Regions from separate parts of the Paracidovorax avenae ATCC 19860 genome, predicted to be linked through region 2. Evidence: riboswitches for the same ligand, from Rfam matches in the RefSeq annotation. Region 2 holds a riboswitch; the other holds the start of a gene.
The links. A riboswitch is a leader RNA that binds a small molecule or an ion and turns the genes downstream of it on or off. The one in region 2 is predicted to bind glycine.
Positions count from the first base shown of each region.

Region 1: it holds a riboswitch for glycine, as region 2 does, so the genes downstream of both, ACAV_RS21880 (D-amino acid dehydrogenase) here and gcvT (glycine cleavage system aminomethyltransferase GcvT) in region 2, are expected to answer to the same signal.

Region 1 covers NC_015138.1:5,033,226-5,042,941, reverse strand. The annotation lists gene ACAV_RS21905 (DUF2254 domain-containing protein) at 1-798, shown strand, start outside; gene ACAV_RS21900 (tyrosine-protein phosphatase) at 834-1,586, shown strand; gene ACAV_RS21895 (HU family DNA-binding protein) at 1,654-2,124, opposite strand; gene ACAV_RS21890 (PhaM family polyhydroxyalkanoate granule multifunctional regulatory protein) at 2,425-3,375, shown strand; gene ACAV_RS21885 (FIST signal transduction protein) at 3,423-4,742, shown strand; gene ACAV_RS21880 (D-amino acid dehydrogenase) at 4,758-6,077, opposite strand; glycine riboswitch at 6,164-6,273, opposite strand; gene ACAV_RS24265 (CMD domain-containing protein) at 6,417-7,607, opposite strand; gene ACAV_RS21870 (SidA/IucD/PvdA family monooxygenase) at 7,654-9,123, opposite strand; gene ACAV_RS21865 (Bug family tripartite tricarboxylate transporter substrate binding protein) at 9,338-9,716, opposite strand, start outside.
Region 2 covers NC_015138.1:2,360,271-2,369,986, reverse strand. The annotation lists gene aepY (phosphonopyruvate decarboxylase) at 1-54, opposite strand, end outside; partial or broken gene aepX (phosphoenolpyruvate mutase) at 87-1,001, opposite strand; gene ACAV_RS10475 (ABC transporter substrate-binding protein) at 1,808-2,800, shown strand; gene ACAV_RS10470 (ABC transporter permease) at 2,918-3,802, shown strand; gene ACAV_RS10465 (ABC transporter ATP-binding protein) at 3,816-4,610, shown strand; gene ACAV_RS10460 (Lrp/AsnC family transcriptional regulator) at 4,702-5,160, opposite strand; glycine riboswitch at 5,401-5,499, shown strand; glycine riboswitch at 5,519-5,648, shown strand; gene gcvT (glycine cleavage system aminomethyltransferase GcvT) at 5,706-6,842, shown strand; gene gcvH (glycine cleavage system protein GcvH) at 6,952-7,326, shown strand; gene gcvP (aminomethyl-transferring glycine dehydrogenase) at 7,425-9,716, shown strand, end outside.

The DNA.
Region 1 (9,716 bases), 2.7 Mb from region 2:
TCGGTACTGGGCCGGCTGGGCGAAACCATCCGGCGCCTGGAGGACGCCACCCGCAAGGCCATCGACCAGCGCCTGGCCAGGCCCTTCCTGGGCGGGCGCCCCCAGCGGCCGGGCGAGCGCGGCGCCCATGCCGTGCGCAGCGACGCGACCGGCTTCGTGCAGCACGTGGCCATGGACCTGCTGCAGGCCCGGGCCGAGGCGCTGGACGGCCACCTGCACCTGCACGTGCTGCCGGGCGCATTCGTGGCGCCCGACACCGTGCTGGTCAGCAGCGACCGGTCCATCGACGATGCGGCGCGTGCGGCCATCCTCAAGGCGGTGCTGATCGGCCACGGCCGCAGCTTTGACCACGATCCGCGCTACGGCTTCGTGGTGATGGGCGAGGTGGCGGCGCGGGCCATGTCGGCCTCCATCAACGACCCCGGCACCGCGATGGACGTGATGGGCGCGGGCGTGCGCACGCTGGCCCACTGGGCGCACCGCCAGCAGGCGGCCGACCGCGAGGCCGATGCCGCCGCAGTCGAGGCGCCGGCCTGCGACCGCGTGAGCGCGCCCGCGCTGCGCGAGGCCGGCATGGTGGAGGACGTGTTCGAGCCGCTGGCGCGCTACGCAGCCGCGTCGGTGGAGGTGGGCGTGGCACTGCAGCGCGCGCTGCATTCTGTGGGCGCGTTGCACTGCGCGCTGCGCGAGCCGAGCGAGCGCCTGTCGGCCTATGCGCTGGAGCGCGCCGCCCATGCCGGCCTGTGCGGCAGCGACATGGCGGCGCTGCAAAACGCCGCGCGGGGGACGCGCAGGTGATTTGAAGTCGCGGGCGCTTTCGCTACAGTGCCGGCATGGCTTCTTTCTCGCGTTCATTGCCCCTGGCGGGCGCCACCAATTTCCGTGACCTGGGCGGCTATGCCGGGCAGGACGGGCGCCCGGTGCGCTGGCGCCGGCTGTTCCGCTCCGACCACCTGGCGTGGCTCACCGGGCAGGATGCCGAGACGCTGGCGCCGCTGGGGCTGTCGCGCGCGATCGACTTCCGCGGCGAGGCCGAGAGCGCCGCGCTGGCCTACGTCCTGCCCGGCGTGGCCTACCACCCGCTGCCGATCGAGCCGACCGTGGTGCAGCGCGCCAAGGACATGGCGCTGGCCAACCGGCAGATCACGCCCGCCATCGCCGTCGAGCTGATGCAGGACACGTACCGCGCCTTCGTATCCGACAACGCGGAGCAGTTCGCCGCGCTGTTCGGGCACCTGCTGCAGAGCGACGCACCGCTGGTCTTCCACTGCACCGCGGGCAAGGACCGGACGGGCTTCGCCGCGGCGCTGATCCTGCTCGCGCTCGGCGTGCCGCGCGACGTGGTGATGCAGGACTACCTGCTCACCAACAGCCTCTACCAGCCGCCGGCCCATTTCACGGGCACCGCGCCGGCGGAGGTGATGAATGTGCTCTGGCGCGTGCAGGAGGAGTTCCTGCATGCCGCGCTGGATGCGGTGGACCGGGACCATGGCGGGCTCGACCGTTACCTGGCGGCGCGCCTGGGCGTCGGCCCCGCGGAGCGGGCGCGGCTGGCGCAGATGTACCTGGACCCGGCGGGCGGGTGATCGCTGCGGCGGCCCCATGAAAAAAGCCGGCATGCGCCGGCTTTTTTCATGCTCGGGGAGCGCGGTCTCAGACCGTGGCGTCCTTGAGCTTCTTCAGCGCGCGGGTCTTGATCTTGACCGATGCGGGCTTGGCGGGGAACCAGCGCTCTTCGCCCGTGAACGGGTCCTTGCCGAAGCGCTTCTTCTTGGCGGGCACTTGCTGCAGGCCGATCTTCATCAGGCCGGGCAGCGTGAATTCGCCGGAGCCCTTCTTGTGCACCGAACCCAGGATCGTGGCTTCCAGCGCGGCCATCACGGCCTTGGCGGCCTTCGGCTCCACGCCGGCCTGCTCGGCCAGGTGCGCGATCAGCGAGGTCTTGGTGAACGTGGCCTTCAGGGGCTTGAGCGCTGCGGGCGCGGCCTTCGCGGCAGGTGCTGCCTTGGGGGCAGCGGCCTTCTTCGCGGGAGCAGCCTTCTTCGCGGGTGCCGCGGCCTTCTTCACCGCGGGAGCGGCCGCCTTCTTTGCCGGGGCGGATGCGGCTTTCTTTGCAGTTGCCATGGTTGGTTTTCTCGTGTTGACGTATTGAGGATTCCAGACGGGCTGGTCGGCGGATTCTATGGCGTTTGCCCGCCTGTGGCGCGGGTTGCACGCGCTTTTGCGGCTGCAAGGTGCGCGCAGCCTCGCATCCGGAGCCTTCGGACACGTGTGCGGCGCGTGCGAAAAGCCTGTAATGGTTGCGTGGATGCAGGGGCTGGCCGCGTTGGTGGAGCCGCGCAATCGCGTTAAGCTGCCACCCACGGCGCCGGTGCCCCGGCGCAACGCAGCGGTATGTTCCGCCCCACGCAAGGAGCCCAGGCCATGAGCAGCAACGACAGCAATTCCGCCGGCAGCGACACCTCCCCCTTCGGTTTCGGGCGGTTCGTGCCGGGCTTCGATTTCCTGCAGAACCTCGCCAAGGGCGCTGCGGCGGGCATGCCGCAGATGCCGCCGCTCTCGGGCTGGGTAGCGCCCACGATCAGCGTGGAAGAGCTGGAAAAACGCATCAGCGAACTGAAGGCGGTGCAGTTCTGGCTGGACCAGAATTCCCGCGCGCTCACGGCGACCGTGCAGGCACTGGAAGTGCAGAAGATGACGCTGTCCACGCTGCAGGGCATGAACGTGGCGATGGGCGACATCGCGAAGGCGTTCACGCCGCAGGCGGCGCCGTCCTCGCAAGGGCCCGCGCCTGCGGCGCCACGCCCCGATCCCTTCGCACGGGCACCCCGTGCCGCGCCGCCCGAGCCGGCACCCGCTCCGGAGCCGGCCGCACAGGCTCCGGCGGCATCGGGACACGAGTCTGCCGGCGACACCGGCACCGAACCGCCTGCCGCCGCGCCGGGCGTGGTGGACCCGATGCAATGGTGGTCCGCGCTCACGGGCCAGTTCCAGCAGATCGCCGCCAATGCGATGAGCGATGTCTCCAAGCTGCCCGCGATGGACGCCACGCGCGGCATGGCGGCGGAGGCGCTCAAGACGGCCACCGACATGGCGACGCAGTTCGCCGCGCAAGGCATGCAGGGCATGCAGGATGCCGCGCGCCAGGCTACGGAGGCCGGCACCGCGGGCACGCGCGCCGCAGGCAAGGGCCAGGACGGCGGCGGGGCGGCCCGCAGTGCGAAGCGCCCGCCTTCCGCGGCGGCCCCTGCGCCGCGCGCCGCCGCCAGGGCCTCTTCCACGAAGGCCTCTCCCGCGAAGGCCCCGGCAGGGGCGCTGCCTGCGGGCGCACGCCGCACCGCCAGTCCCCAGCCCGGGCCGAAGGGCCGTTCCTGACGGGCGCGGCCGCCATCTGCGACCGCGGTCCACCGATGCTTCCGACCATGAAACTCTTTCCCAACGGCCATGCCACCCACCCGCAATGGCGCATGGCCGCCGCGCTGGTGCTGGCGCAGCTGCGCGCGCAGATGGCCTTGCCGCACTACGCCAGCGCGCCCACGCTCGGCGTGCTCTACATCACGGACCACTACGCGGAGGACGCGGAGGCGCTGCTCGATGTGCTCGCGGCCGAACTCCCGGAGGTGACCGACTGGAGCGGCACGGTGGGCGTGGGCGTGGCGGCGAACAATGCCGAGTATTTCGACGAGCCGGCCCTGTCGGTGATGCTGCTGGACCTGCCGCAGGACCAGTACCGCGTGTTCTCGGGCGTGGCGCCGCTGTCGCGCGGCGGTGCTTCCGCGGGCGGCTTCGTGCCGCACACGGCGCTGGTGCATGCCGATGGCGATACGCCGGACCTCGCCGAACTGATCGCGGAGATGTCGGACCGCACCGAGTCGGGCTACCTGTTCGGCGGCATCGCGGCGAGCCGCGGGCGCAGCGTGCAGTTCGCGGTGGGCGGCAACGGCAACATCGCGGGCCAGGGCGCGGCGCGGGGCGTGTTCGGCGGCGGTCTGTCGGGCGTGGCGTTCGGCAGCGGCGTGGGCATGCTGTCGCGCGTGACCCAGGGATGCCAGCCGGTCGGCCCGTTCGCGCAGATCACGCGCGCGCAGGACAACGTGGTGCTCGCGCTCGACGGCGAGCCCGCGCTGGACGTGCTGCTGGGCACGCTGGGCATCACCCTGGAAGGCGATCCACAGCCCGCGCTGCGCGCCCTGCACGCGACGCTGGCGGGCCTGGTGGACGAGGGCTCGCAGCCCATGGGGCGCACGGGCCATTTCGGCACGGACGTGCGCGTGCGGCATCTCGTCGGGCTGGATCCGATGCGGCATGGCGTGGCGCTCGCCGACAAGGTGGAGGAGGGCATGCGGCTCGCGTTCTGCCAGCGCAACGTGGCGGCGGCGCGCGCCGACCTGATGCGCATCTGCGCCGAGATCCGCGAGGAGCTGGCGCCGGAGCCGCAGGAGCCCGCGGCCGCCCCGCCGCCGTCGCATGCGGGCGAACGCGCGGCGCTGATGCGCGCGCTGGACCATGCCACCGGGGGCATGCCCGAGCGCACGATCATGGGAGCCATCTACGTGAGCTGCTCGGGCCGGGGCGGGCCGCACTTCGGCGGGCCCGGCGCCGAAATGCAGATCGTGCGGCACGCCCTGGGCGACGTGCCGCTGGTGGGGTTCTTCGCGGGCGGAGAGATCGCCCACCACCGGCTCTACGGCTACACCGGCGTGCTGACCGTGTTCACCTGCGCGGGCCCGGGCGAAGCTTAGGCCGCGCCCGGGTGCTCAGGCCAGCGCCGGTACGGCGGTGCGGCCCCGCGGCATGCCCGTGAAGGCGAAATCCACCTCGGGCACGATCCCGCTCACGATGCTGGCGATGGCGCGGCCCGAGCCGCAGGCATGCGTCCAGCCCAGCGTGCCGTGGCCGGTGTTGAGGAACAGGTTGGGCAGCTTCGTGCGGCCGATGAGCGGCACGTTGCTCGGCGTGGCCGGGCGCAGGCCCGACCAGAACTGTGCCTGCGAGGTGTCGCCCGCGCCGGGGAACAATTGCTCCACGCGCTTCACGATGGCCTCGCAGCGCACCGGGTGGAGGTCGCGGCCGTAGCCGTTGAGTTCCGCGGTGCCGGCGATGCGCATCACGTCGCGCGCCGGCTGGCCGTCCCGGGCCGCGCGGGTGTAACGCGAGAAGACCAGCTTGTATTCGTCGTCCGTCAGGCTGACCTCGTAGGCGGCGGAGGCATCGCGCACGGGCAGCGTCACCGAATAGCCCTTGGCCGGATAGATGGGCAGGCGCAGGCCCAGCGGCTCGGCCAGCAGCGGGCTGAACGAGCCCATGGCCAGCACGTAGGCATCGCCGCGCACGCGCTCGAAGCGGCCTTCCGCGTCGGTGATCTCCACGTGGTCGATGGCCCCGGCCGCAGTGCGCAGCGCCGTGATGTGGCAGCCCATGCGAAAGCGCACGCCGGCCTGTTCGGCCCGCTGGGCCAGCGCGCGCGTGAAGGCATTGGCGTCGCCGGATTCGTCGGCATCGGTGTAGGTGGCGCCCGCCAGCTGGGAGCGGATGGAAGCCAGGGCCGGTTCGATGCGCACGGCCTCGTCGGCGCTCACCACGCGGCGTTCGCAGCCGAGCTGGCGCATCTGCTCGGCCGGTGCGAGCGCTCCGTCGAATTCCTTGCGGCTGGTGTAGAAGTGCAGGATGCCCTGCGCTCGCTGGTCGTACTGGATGCCGGTGTCGCGGCGCAGCTGCTGCAGCGTTTCGCGGCTGTAGGTGCCCAGGCGCACGATCTGCTCGATGTTGTGGCGCGTGCGCGCCGGCGTGCATTCGCGCAGGAACTGCAGGCCCCAGAGCCACTGGCGCATGTCGGAGCGCAGGCGGAAGAGCAGCGGCGCATCTTCCCGGCCCAGCCATTGCAGCAGCTTGAGCGGGGCACCCGGGTTGGCCCACGGCTCGGCGTGGCTCACTGAGATCTGGCCGCCGTTGGCGAAGCTGGTTTCCGCGCCGGGCGTGGCCTGGCGGTCGATCACGGTCACTTCGTGGCCGAGCTGCTGGAGGAAATAGGCGGAGGTGGTGCCGAGCAAGCCGGCGCCGAGGACGATCACGCGCATCTTCAAACCTTTCGAGGGTGAAGCGCCGGGCGTGCGCGTGCAGGCAGCTATGGGTCGATAGCGTGCAGCAGGCGCGTGGCCCGGCTGCCGCTCCCCCTGTCCTTGGTACCTGAGAGATTCACCCCGCGGCCAACACGGCGCAGGGCTTGCTCCTTCGGTGCGCCACAGGCTGTGGCGGCTCTCCAGACGGCATTCGATGGTGTGCAGTACGGTACCTGAGCGTGTATGGGAGTTTGCGCCTTCGGTGGAACGCCAGCCGGGCCGGGCCGTTCGCTCTCCTGCGGGGCGGATCGTAGCAGCGAAACCGCGCCGCGCATAGCGTCCGGCGCGGCCGCGGGTTCAGCCGGCCTGCGGGAAGACGGCTTCGCCCAGGTTCAGCATCAGCCGGTTGGCCCAGGCGAACAGGGCGGCGGCGTGCAGAGCGTCCAGGATCTCGAGGTCGGACAGGCCGGCGTCGCGCAGCGGCTGCAGGTGCTGCGCGCCGAACGTGCCGGGCGTGCGCGTGAGCGCGGCGCTGGCCTGCACGATGGCGCGTTCGCGCGCATTGGTGCCGGCGGTGTCGGGTTCCTGGAAGATCTGCGCCATCACGTCGTTGCGCTTGGCCAGTTGCTCGAAGCGCTGGGCGTGCACGGAGGCGCAGTACACGCAGCCGTTCACGCGCGAGACCACGGTGCTGGCGACTTCGCGCTCGGCGCGGGCGAGGCCGCCCGGCGCGTACATGATGGCGTTGAAGGCCTGCGAGCGCTCGGACAGCACGCGGGGCTGGTGCGCCAGCAGCAGGTAGAAGTCCGACGTGCGGGCCTTGGGATGGCTGAGGTCGAGCACTGCGTTCTGCTCGGGGGTGGCCGTGGCGGGATCGAGCACGGGCAGCCAGGCTTTCCAGTCCAGCGTTTCGCTGGTGTAGCCGTTCACGCGCAGCGGCTCGCCGGGCGCGGGCAGGTTGGCGGGATGGACGAAGGGGGCGGCGTCCGCCGGTTGCGCTGCGGTAGCGGCCGGCGCGGCGCCTGTCTCGCCCAGTTGCGCCAGCGCGGCCACGCCGGCCACCACGCGCAACTGGTAGGTGACGAAGCCGATCAGCTGGGCGAGCAGCACCGTGTCCGGCACCGGGAGGCCCGCGGCGGGCAGGGCCTGCAGGGCGGCCTGGTCGCTTTCGGCGGGGTGCGTGGCGAGCGTGCGCGCGAAATGCACGATGGCCTGCAGGCGGGCGTCCGCGATCGCGGCGTCGGGCGCATCGACGAGCGCCTGCACGGCCGGCGGGGGATGCAGGGGCTGGAGGGCCGCGCGGTAGTGCGCCGCCAGCGCGGGCAGGCCGCTCACGCGGGCGATGTCGTGCGCCACGGCCAGGCGCTCGGCCTGCGTGAGGCCGCCGGGCAGGCCGGGGCCGAAGAGGGCGTCTTCGCAGCCCTGCGTGGCCGTGGCGACCTTGTCGCGCTGGTGGCGCACGGCATGGGCCGCGCTGCCGGGCACGAGGCCGGCGATGTGGTCGATGGTGTCGCGGGATGCGGTGGTGGTAGCGGCGGTGTCGGTCATTGGCAATCCGTTGCAGTGGGCAGGAAGAGAGGGCGGGGGCGGCAGGTCAGCCGGGCAGGACGCGCCGGGCGGTGTCCGCGGGCGTCCATTCGTCGCCCAGCAGTTCGGGCTCGGCATAGGCCTGCAGCACGCCGAAGTGGTAATCCACATCCTCGCGGTAGAACAGGCTGGCAAGGCCGGTGGCCAGCCGGCGCGCGCCGTCGCTGATGGCAGGGATGTCGCCCGAGACGGTGCCGTGCGACAGCGCGGCTGGATAGCAGAAGCAGTGCACGCGCTCCAGGCCGGGGCAGTCACCGGGCAACTTCTCCCGGAACTCGAACACGGGGCCCAGGTCGGGCGAGTCGGCCAGTTCCTGGTCTTCGTCGCCCGGCGGCGGGGTGTAGCGCGTGCCCCAGGTGCGCACGTGGGGAGCGATGGCCGCGAACTCGGGCTTCTGCGCCCAGTCGATGGCGAAACCGGTCGAGACGATCAGGAAGTCGAAGGCGAAGGTGCCGTGCGGCGTGGCGACATGCAGCGCGCCGTCGGCCGGGTTCTCCCGCACGCCCTGCACCGGGCAGCCCAAGTGGAAGAAGGCGTTGGGGTGGCGCGAGACGCGCAGCGTGCTGCCGTGCGGCGGCGGCACCTGCGTGGTGTTGATGTAGTGGCGGATGCGCCACTTCCAGGCGTCCGGCAGGTCGTGGTGGCCGTGCGTGAGGCCGGGCACGCCCGAGCCCTTGGACTTGTTGATGCGGGGCAGGTCGGGGCGGCGCACCAGCAGGTCCACGCTGGCGGCACCGGATTCCAGCGCCGTGGCGGCGCTGTCCATGGCCGACGAGCCGGCGCCCACCACGCCCACGCGCAGGCCGCGCAGCGTGGCGTAGTCCAGCACATCGGACGAATGCGCCCAGCGGCCGCGGCCGACCCCCTGCATGAAAGCCGGGATCTGCGGCCCGCCCAGGCCGTCGCGGCCGGTGGCCAGCACCACGCGGCGCGCGAACCAGGTCGTGGCCTGGCCCTGCGCCTGCACGTCCACCTCCACCAGCCCGTCGCCGCGCGGCCGCACGGCGGTGACCGCATGGCCGTTGCGCACGTCGGCCCGGGTGACGCGCCGGTACCAGCGCAGGTAGTCCATCCACTGCAGCCGCGGGATCTTGTCGAGCGCGGCCCAGGCGTCGTCGCCCCACTGGGCCTCGAACCACGCACGGAAGGTGAGCGAAGGCACGCCCAGCGCCGGGCCCGTCAGCTCCTTGGGCGAGCGCAGCGTTTCCATGCGCGCCGTGGTGGCCCAGGGCCCTTCGTGGTCCTCCGGCGCGCGGTCCAGCAGCACCGCAGGGATGCCCTGCTGCGCCAGCGCCATGCTGGCCGCCAGCCCCGCCTGGCCGGCGCCGATGATGAGCACGTCGATGACCGGCCGGCCCGCGTGCGTGCGCTGCGGCAGCCAGGCCTTCGCGCGCCAGTTGAGGGTCAGCAGATCGTGCTGCAGCCGCTGTTCAAGAGCAGCCAGCCCGGCCGCGCCCAGAGGGGAGGAGATAGCCATGGAAAAGATCGATGCAGTAGCAGAGCAGGTAGTGCGATGGGATGCGATGGCAATGCCGGGCCGGCTTCGTCACGGCGCCTGAAACCGGCGCGGCCCAAAGCCAGCGACCCCCGCGGAACTGGCTCCGCCAGGCCGCTGGGGGTGCCCCCCTTCCCGAGGCGCGCAGCGCCACGAGAGAAGGGGGGAGCGGCGAAGCCGCTCAGGGGGTTGTCCTCTAGTCCACGCTGATTTTCGCGTCCTTCACCACCTGCGCCCACTTGGCCCGGTCCTTGTGCACGGTCTGGGCGAACTGCTCCGGCGTCTCGATGCGCACCGTGTTGCCCTGCGACTCGAAGCGCTGGCGCACCTCGGGCTGTTCCAGCACCTCGCGCAGCGCGGTGTTGAGCTTGCGCACGATGGCCGGGTCCGTGCCCTTGGGCGCGAAGATGCCGAACCAGATGGAGCTGTCGAAGCCCTGGGTGCCGGGCAGCCCGCTCGATGCGATGCTGGGAACCTCCTTCACGGCGGCCACGGGCTTCGCGGTGGTCACGCCCAGCAGGCGCACCTTGCCGGCCTTGTAGTGCGGCAGCACGGTCTGCACCTGGTTCATGATG
Region 2 (9,716 bases):
GAAGTTGAAACCCAGCCGTGTCGCCGAATCGACGAAGTCCATGCCGCTGATCATTGAAGTGCTCCTGTGGAGACCGGGTCCAGGGCATTCCCGCGGGGCAGGTAGCGATGCTCGGCCTGCGTGAGTTCATCCTGCTCGACGAGATCGAAGATCTCCTTGACCCGCGGCAGATCGTTCTCGATGTCCTTGAGCGATCGCTCGCGGTAGATGGTCTCGCAAACGCGCCTCATGCTCGCCACCGAGGCGCGCAGGTTGTGGTTGGCCCAGATGATCGCGGCGATCTTTGCGTCGATGAAGCGCTCCGTCGGCACCGCGTAGTACATGGTCGGAACGATGATCAGGGGGCCCCGGTCCTGCCAATGCTCTGCGAACTGCAGGATCTCGGCAGCATCGCTCTTTTTCGAATGGATGAGGATCGCATCCGCCCCGGCCGCGTGGTACTTCTCTGCCCGCTTGAGGGCCTCCGTCAGGCCTCGTCCGGCAATCAACGCCTCGACACGCGCAACGATGCAGAACGCATCGTTGAGCTGGCTGTCCTTGGCGGCCTTGATCTTTCCTGCGAACTCGTCCGGATCCGCAAGCTCCTGGCTTTCACCAATGAAGGAGTTCGTTTTCGGAAAGATCTTGTCCTCCAGGCACACGCCCGCCACATTGCGCTGGCACAGCTTGCGCACGAGGCGGCGCACGCTGTTGAAGTTGCCATACCCCGTGTCGCCGTCCAGCAGCACGGGCAGATCGGTGCTGTCGGTCATGAATTCCACCACCTCCAGCGTCTGGGTCCAGGACGCCTCGTTGGCATCGCGCACGCCCAGCGAAGCGGAGATCGACAGGCCCGATGCCCAGATCCCCTTGAAGCCGGCCTCCGCCACGATGCGCGCGGACAGTCCGTTGTGCGCCTCCATGAGAAATCCCGTTTGCGGGCCGGAGATGAGGGCACGCAGTTTGGAAGCCAGTACCTCATCGCGACGTTGCAACGCGTTGCGCTCGATTGTCAGAGTCATTTCACCTCCTTCGGCTGTTGGAACCGCTATCCGACCGGCAGACCGCTGCCGCCATGCAGGACGCAGCCCATCCCGCAATGAAACATCAGCTCGGCCCAGCGCCTCGCCAAGTAGTCTCAACCACAAAAGCGTTGCAATAATATTTCAATTTCTTGAAATTCCTCATTACGGAATTTCTCACTATTCATAACGCTAACACTTACCAGAGAAGGGAACTTATCCAAGCTTCCAGACTCGCGCCCTTCAACCCCATAACTTATTGATTTACATATATCCCAAGCGATCTACGTGGAAGTTTCGAGGAGCTTCCGGAAGCACTGACACACCCTGAATACGATAGAAATGACCTAAAAACCCGGTCTACAGACCCGTACTGGAGCCTCCACAATTTCACGACCCAGCAGTAATTTCCTGAACCAGTTCATCTCTTATTGACCTTGCAGATCAGGAAAGCAAGAAAGTTGCGCAATCCCGTGAAGTTCGATGGACCGACCCGGCGCTGGGCAAACAAACCCTGCGCTCGCGCGACCCCGGATCCGGGCGCCGAACACGCGCCGCAGAACCAGCGAACCGGCGGCCCGCCACGGGGATTCCGCACCGCCGCGCTGCGCCATCGGGGCACGCGTGCGAGCCCGCGGGCGACACAGTCGCTAGACTCCCGGGCTCCAGGCAGCGGCCTCCGTCCCTGCACGCGTCTGGTCCATCTCTGCAGGGACGATCACACCGGCGGGCCGCCTTCGGGCCGCCCGTGCACGCCACCGCCCATGGCGCGCCCCGCGCGGCCGGGCGGACAGGAAATTTCGAGCATGAAGCATTCGTTTGGCGCGCCCTGGGGCGCTCTCGCGCTGGCCGTGGCGGCTGTCGTCGCCGGCACCCCGCCGGCCGTCCTGGCCCAGCAGGCCTCCACCCCCAAGTCCGTGGCAGTGACGGCCATCGTCGAGCACCCGGCACTGGACTCGATCCGCGACGGCGTGAAGGCCAGCCTGCAGGCCGCCGGCTACGAAGAGGGCAAGACGCTCAAGTGGCAGTACCAGAGCGCCCAGGGCAACACCGGCACGGCCGCGCAGATCGCGCGCAAGTTCGTGGGTGACCAGCCCGATGCCATCGTGGCCATCGCCACACCCTCCGCGCAGGCCGTGGTGGCCGCCACCAAGAACGTGCCGGTGGTGTTCTCCGCCGTGACCGATCCGGTGGCCGCCAAGCTGGTAGCGAACTGGGAGCCCTCCAAAACCAACGTGACCGGCGTGTCCGACGTGCTCGCGCTCGACAAGCAGATGGAGCTGGTCCGGCAGGTGGTGCCCGGCGCCAAGCGCGTGGGCGTGGTCTACAACCCCGGCGAGGCGAACTCCGCCGTGGTGGTGAAGGAGCTCAAGACCCTGCTGCCCAAGCTGGGCATGACCCTGGTGGAGGCCGCCGCGCCGCGCTCGGTGGACGTGGGCGCCGCCGCGCGCAGCCTCGTGGGCAAGGCCGACGTGATCTACACCGGCACCGACAACAACGTGGTCTCGGCCTACGAGGCGCTGGTGAAGGTGGGCCAGGAGGCCAAGCTGCCGCTGGTGGCCGCGGACACCGACAGCGTGAAGCGCGGCGCCATCGCCGCCTACGGCATCAACTACCGCGACCTGGGCGAGCAGACGGGCCGCATGGTGGTGCGCATCCTCAAGGGCGAGAAGCCCGGCGACATCAAGCCAGAGATCAGCACGAAGATGGAGCTCTTCGTGAACCCCGGTGCCGCCGAGAAACAGGGCGTGAAGCTGTCCGACGCGCTGGTGAAGTCGGCCGCGCAGGTCGTCCGCTGACGCCCGGGGGGCGCACGCGCCCCCTCCCCGCCCTCGCCATCCCCCTGCCCGCGGGCCGCCGCGGCGCGGTGGCGGCGAGGGCGCTTTCCTCCCTCCACGCCGTTTTTACGCCGCGCCATGTCCCTGTTCTCTTTCCTGGGCGCCATCGAGATCGGGCTGATCTTCAGCCTCGTCGCGCTGGGCGTCTTCATCTCGTTCCGCCTGCTGCGCTTTCCCGACCTGACGGTGGACGGCAGTTTCCCGCTGGGCGGCGCCGTCTGCGCCGTGCTGATCGCGGGCGGCCACGGCCCGGCCGTGGCCACGGTGGCCGCGACGGCCGCGGGCGCGGCGGCGGGCCTCGTCACGGGCTGGCTCAACGTGCGCCTGAAGATCATGGACCTGCTCGCCAGCATCCTGATAATGATTGCGCTCTATTCGATCAACCTGCGCATCATGGGCGGGCCCAACGTGCCCCTCATCACCGAGCCCACGCTGTTCACGCAGCTCCAGCCGGGGGGCATGGCCGACTACGTCGCGCGGCCGCTGCTGCTGGCCGTGATGATCGTGGCGGCCAAGCTGTTCATGGACTGGTTCTTCGCCACCGAGAAGGGCCTGGCGATCCGCGCCACGGGCTCGAACGCGCGCATGGCGCGCGCCCAGGGCGTGAACACCGGCGCGATGGTGCTGCTGGGCATGGCGGTATCGAACGCGCTGGTGGCGCTGGCCGGCGCGCTCTTCGCGCAGACCCAGGGCGGCGCCGACATCTCGATGGGCATCGGCACCATCGTGATCGGGCTGGCGGCGGTGATCGTGGGCGAGAGCCTCCTGCCCTCGCGGCGGCTGGCCTGGGCCACGCTGGCGGTGATCGTGGGCGCGATCGTGTACCGCTTCTTCATCGCGGCGGCGCTCAACAGCGATTTCATCGGCCTGAAGGCGCAGGACCTGAACCTCGTCACGGCCGTGCTGGTGACCATCGCGCTGGTGATCCCGCAGCTGCGGCGCAAGCGGGCCTCGCGCCGTTGAAAGGACACGCACCATGCTGAGCGCACAAGACCTGCACATCACCTTCAACCCCGGCACACCGATCGAGACGCGCGCGCTGCGCGGCATGTCACTGGACATCCCGGCCGGGCAGTTCGTCACCGTCATCGGCTCCAACGGGGCCGGCAAATCCACCTTCCTCAACGCCATCTCGGGCGACCTGGGCGTGGACGCGGGCCGCATCGCCATCGACGGCGAGGACGTCACGCGCCTGCCCGTGTGGGAGCGCGCGCCGCGCGTGGCGCGCGTCTTCCAGGACCCCATGGCCGGCACCTGCGAAGACCTCACCATCGAGGAGAACATGGCGCTGGCCCGCCAGCGCGGCGCGGGCCGGGGCCTGCGCGGCGCCGTGAAGGCGACCGACCGCGCCCTCTTCCGCGAGCGGCTCGCCACGCTGGGCCTGGGGCTGGAGAACCGCCTGGCGGACCGCATCGGCCTGCTCTCGGGCGGGCAGCGGCAGGCCGTGAGCCTGCTCATGGCCGCGCTGCAGCCCTCGCGCATCCTGCTGCTGGACGAACACACCGCCGCCCTCGACCCGCGCACGGCCGACTTCGTGCTGCAGCTCACCGCGCGCATCGTGGCCGAGAGCCGGCTCACGGCGATGATGGTCACGCACAGCATGCGGCAGGCGCTGGACGTGGGCGACCGCACGGTGATGCTGCACCAGGGCCAGGTGGTGCTGGACGTGTCGGGCGAGGAGCGCAGCCGCCTGGACGTGCCCGACCTGCTGCGCATGTTCGAGACCGTGCGCGGCGAGAAGCTGGCGGACGACGCGCTGCTGCTCGGCTGAACTCGTCCACCGCCAGATGCTACTTATTTAATAGCGAACAACATAGCAAATACGGCGACATGGAGCATCCCCGGCTCCCAAAAGGCCCGATTCAGTCCGTGCGCAGCGGCAGATCGGCCTTCTTGAGCGTGCGCAGCACGAAGCTGGAGCGGCTGTGGCGAATGCCCTTGATGCGGTAGAGCTTCTCGCGCAGCAGGCGCTCGTAGTCGCGCGTGTCCTTGACCACCACGCGCAGCAGGTAGTCGTAGTCGCCGGAGACGAGGTGCGCCTCGATCACCTCGGGAATGCTCGCGAGCGTTTCGCCGAACTTCTCCAGGGTGTTGTCGGAATGGCTGTCGAGCGTGACCTGCACGAGCACGGTATCGGCCAGGTCGAGCGCCTGGGCGTTGAGGCGCACGGTGTAGCCCTCGATCACGCCGGCCTCTTCCATCTTGCGGATGCGGCCCCAGCACGGCGATGGGCTCAGGCCCACGGCCTGCCCGATTTCCTGCAGGCTCGCGCGCGCGTCGGCCTGCAGGACGGCCAGGATTCTTCGGTCGATGCGGTCCATGGATGCATTGTGCGCGTGGCCGCGCGGCGGCAGAAGAATTTTCTGCAGCAGCGCCCATTCCCCGCAAATTCAAAAAATCCATCGGCGCCCCGCCCCGCATACTTTCCGCCACGGGACGCCCTTACCCGGGCGCACGCAACGGGCAAGGCCCCGGCCGGTTACCGCCGGCCGGGGTGCTTGGCACCAGGATCGGAAAACATCCGCGCGAACGACCCCGCCCCCCGCGCGCTGCCGTTAGAATCCGCCCCGTCAGGAGAGAGCGCCGCGCCCGCAACGGGCCGCCGGCGCCGCCGAAGGCGCAGGGGATTCCCGAACGCTCAGGCAAAAGGACTGGCAAGGCGCCCGCAGGGATGCGGGCGTTCCCCCGGCTGGAGAGAGGCCCGCCCCGTGCGGGTCCACCGAAGGAGCAAGCCCCACCCGGGCGCCGCGATGTCCGCGAGCGCCCAGGCGGCGTGAATCTCTCAGGTAAAGCGGACAGCGGGCAGATCGCGTGGCGCACCGATGGCGCCGCGCGTGCCCCATTGCCCTTGCCCGAAAGCCCGCCCATGTCCGCCGACGCCTCCCCCTCCGCCCTGCTTTCCACGCCCCTGCACGCGCTGCATCTCGAACTCGGCGCCCGCATGGTGCCCTTCGCGGGCTATTCCATGCCCGTGCAGTACCCCGCCGGCCTGATGGCCGAGCACCTGCACACGCGGCAGGCCGCCGGGCTGTTCGACGTCTCGCACATGGGCCAGCTGCGCCTCGTGGGCGCCGACGCCGCCGCCGCGTTCGAGACCCTGGTGCCCGTGGACGTGATCGGCCTCGGCGTCGGAAAACAACGCTACGGCCTGTTGCTGAACGACGCGGGCGGCATCATCGACGACCTGATGTTCGTGAACCGGGGCGACGACCTGTTCGTGATCGTCAACGGCGCCTGCAAGGCCGGCGACATCGCCCACATCCAGGCGCGCATCGGCCACCGCTGCGAGGTGGTGCCGATGCCCGAGCAGGCCCTGCTGGCGCTGCAGGGCCCGCAGGCCGCCGCGGCGCTGGCACGCCTCGCGCCCGCCACCGCCGCGCTGGTGTTCATGACCGGCGGGCGCTTCGAGATCGCCGGCTGCGACTGCTTCGTGACCCGCAGCGGCTACACGGGCGAGGACGGTTTCGAGATCTCCGTGCCCGCCTCCCAGGCCGAGGCGCTGGCCCGCGCGCTGCTGGCCCAGCCCGAGGTGAAGCCCATCGGCCTGGGCGCGCGCAATTCCCTCAGGCTCGAAGCGGGCCTGTGCCTCTACGGCAACGACATCGACACCACCACCACACCGCCCGAGGCCGCGCTGAACTGGGCCATCCAGAAGGTGCGCCGCACGGGCGGCGCGCGCGCGGGGGGCTTTCCCGGCGCGGACCAGGTGCTGGCGCAGATCGACGACCCGGCCCGGCTCGCGCGCCGCCGCGTGGGCCTCGTCGCCCGCGAGCGCGTGCCGGTGCGCGAGCACACGGCCCTGCAGAGCCCCGAGGGCGCGGCCATCGGCGAGGTGACCAGCGGCCTGCTGGGCCCGAGCGTGAACCAGCCCATCGCGATGGGCTACGTCGCCCCGGCGTTCGCCGAACTCGGCACCGTGGTGCACGCCATCGTGCGCGGCAAGGCCGTGCCGATGGAAGTGTGCGCCCTGCCCTTCCTGCCGCCGCGCTACCACCGCGGCTGAAAAAGGCCGCGGCCCGCGGCTACAGTCGCCATTCCCTGCCGAGGGATTTCTTTTCTTCCCTGTTTTCGTCCGCCCCGGCGGACACCCACTTTCTCATCCAGGAGCCCCCATGACCATCCAGTATTCCCGCGACCACGAGTGGATCAACGCCGCCGATGCCGGCGCCGCCGTCGTCGGCATCACCGTCCATGCGCAGGACGCGCTGGGCGACGTGGTGTTCGTCGATCTGCCCGAGGTGGGCAAGACCTTCGCGCAGGGCGAGGTGGCCGGCGTCGTCGAATCGGTGAAGGCCGCCGCCGACGTGTACATGCCCGTGTCCGGCGAGATCGTGGAGGTGAACGAGGAGCTGCGCGCCGACCCCGCGCTCGCCAACTCCGACCCGCTGGGCGCGGGCTGGTTCTTCAAGGTGCGCCTCTCCGATCCGTCGCAGCTCGCATCGCTGATGGACGAGACGACCTACACCGAGTTCGCCAAGAACAGCTGAGCCCCGCGCCGGTGCGCGGCGCTCCGCCCGACGCCGCGCACCCTTTTCCTTTTTCCTTTTTCCTTTCCCTTCCCCGCCCGCTGAACGGGACCCTCCCCATGCCGACGCCCACCTTCCCGCCGCTTGGCGCGCTTGAAAACGCCGCCGAATTCCAGCCCCGCCACATCGGCATCGATGCCGCGGACGAACAGCGCATGCTCTCGGCCATCGGCGAGGCCTCGCGCGCGGCGCTGGTGGAGAGCATCGTGCCGCGCTCCATCGCCCGCACTGCGCCGATGGAGTTGCCGCCCGCCACGACCGAGGCGGTGGCGCTCGCGGAACTCAAGGCCATCGCCTCGAAGAACCGCGTGCTGCGCAGCTTCATCGGCCAGGGTTACTACGGCACGCACACGCCGGGCGTGATCCTGCGCAACATCCTGGAAAACCCCGCCTGGTACACCGCCTACACGCCCTACCAGGCCGAGATCTCGCAGGGCCGCATGGAGGCCCTGGTCAACTTCCAGACGATGGTGTGCGACCTCACGGGCATGCCCATCGCCAACGCCTCGATGCTGGACGAAGCCACGGCCGCGGCCGAGGCCATGACACTCGCCAAGCGCTCCGTCAAGTCGAAGAGCCAGACGCTCGTCGTCTCGGGCGACACGCATCCGCAGACCATCGAGGTGATCCGCACGCGTGCCGAACCCCTGGGCATCACGGTGGTGGTGGCGGACTCCGAGGCCGAATGGAACGCCGCGATCGAGGGCGACTTCTTCGCCGCCGTGATCCAGTACCCTGCCAGCAGCGGCTGGCTCGCCGACTGGAGCGCCGACGTGGAGAAGATCCACGCGAAGCAGGCTGCCGCGATCGTGTGCGCCGATCTGCTGGCGCTCACGCTGCTGGTGCCGCCCGGCGAATGGGGCGCGGACATCGTCGTGGGCAGCACGCAGCGCTTCGGCATGCCGATGGGCGCGGGTGGCCCGCATGCCGCCTTCATGGCCTGCCGCGACGACTTCAAGCGCTCGCTGCCCGGCCGCCTCGTGGGCGTGAGCGTGGACGCGCACGGCCAGCCGGCCTACCGCCTCGCGCTGCAGACGCGCGAGCAGCACATCCGCCGCGAGAAGGCCACCTCCAACATCTGCACGGCGCAGGTGCTGCCGGCGGTGATCGCCAGCATGTATGCCGTCTACCACGGGCCCGAAGGCCTCAAGCGCATCGCACAGCGCGTGGCGAGCTTCACGGCCATCCTGGCCAAGGGCCTCGTGGCGCTCGGCCATACCGCGCACCACCACGAGTCGGCCTTCGACACGCTGTGCCTGCACACGAAAGAGCAGACCGGCGCGCTGCTGGCGCGCGCCGTGGAGCGCGGCGCCAACCTGCGCGTGGCCTGGAACGACTACCTCTGCATCTCGCTCGACGAAACCACGACCCGGGCCGACATCGAACTGCTCTGGTCGATCTTCGCCACCGACGGGCAGGCCCTGCCCCGCATCGAGGATTTCGCGGATGGCGTGAACCCGCTGATCCCTGCAGAACTGCTTCGCAAGAGCGCCTTCCTCACGCACCCGGTGTTCAACACCCACCATTCCGAGACGGGCATGCTGCGCTACATCCGCCAGCTCTCGGACAAGGACCTGGCGCTCGACCGCAGCATGATCCCGCTGGGCAGCTGCACCATGAAGCTGAACGCCACGAGCGAGATGATCCCGATCACCTGGCCGGAATTCGCGCAGGTGCACCCGTTCGCGCCCGCCGACCAGCTGGAAGGCTACCGCCAGCTCGACGAGCAACTGCGCGCCTGGCTCTGCCAGGCCACGGGCTACGCCGGCATCAGCCTGCAGCCCAACGCCGGGTCGCAGGGCGAATACGCGGGCCTGCTGGCCATCCGTGCCTACCATGCGGCGCAGGGCCAGGGCCACCGCAACATCTGCCTGATCCCGAGCAGCGCGCACGGCACCAACCCGGCCAGCGCCCAGATGGTGGGCATGCAGGTGGTGGTGACGGCCTGCGATGCGAACGGCAACGTCGACATGGACGACCTGCGCGCCAAGTGCGAGCAGCATGCCGAGAAGCTCGCCTGCGTGATGATCACCTACCCCAGCACGCACGGCGTGTTCGAGACGCAGGTGAAGGAACTCTGCCAGCTCGTGCACCGCCACGGCGGCCGCGTGTACGTGGACGGCGCCAACATGAACGCCATGGTGGGCGTGGCCGCGCCCGGCGCCTTCGGCGGCGACGTGAGCCACCTGAACCTGCACAAGACCTTCTGCATCCCGCACGGCGGCGGCGGCCCCGGCGTCGGCCCCGTCTGCGTGGTGGAAGACCTCGTGCCCTACCTGCCGGGCCATGCCACTGCTGGCGCACAAGGTGCGCTTGAGCCAGCGCCGGGCCGCCCCAAGCTGGCGAAGGCC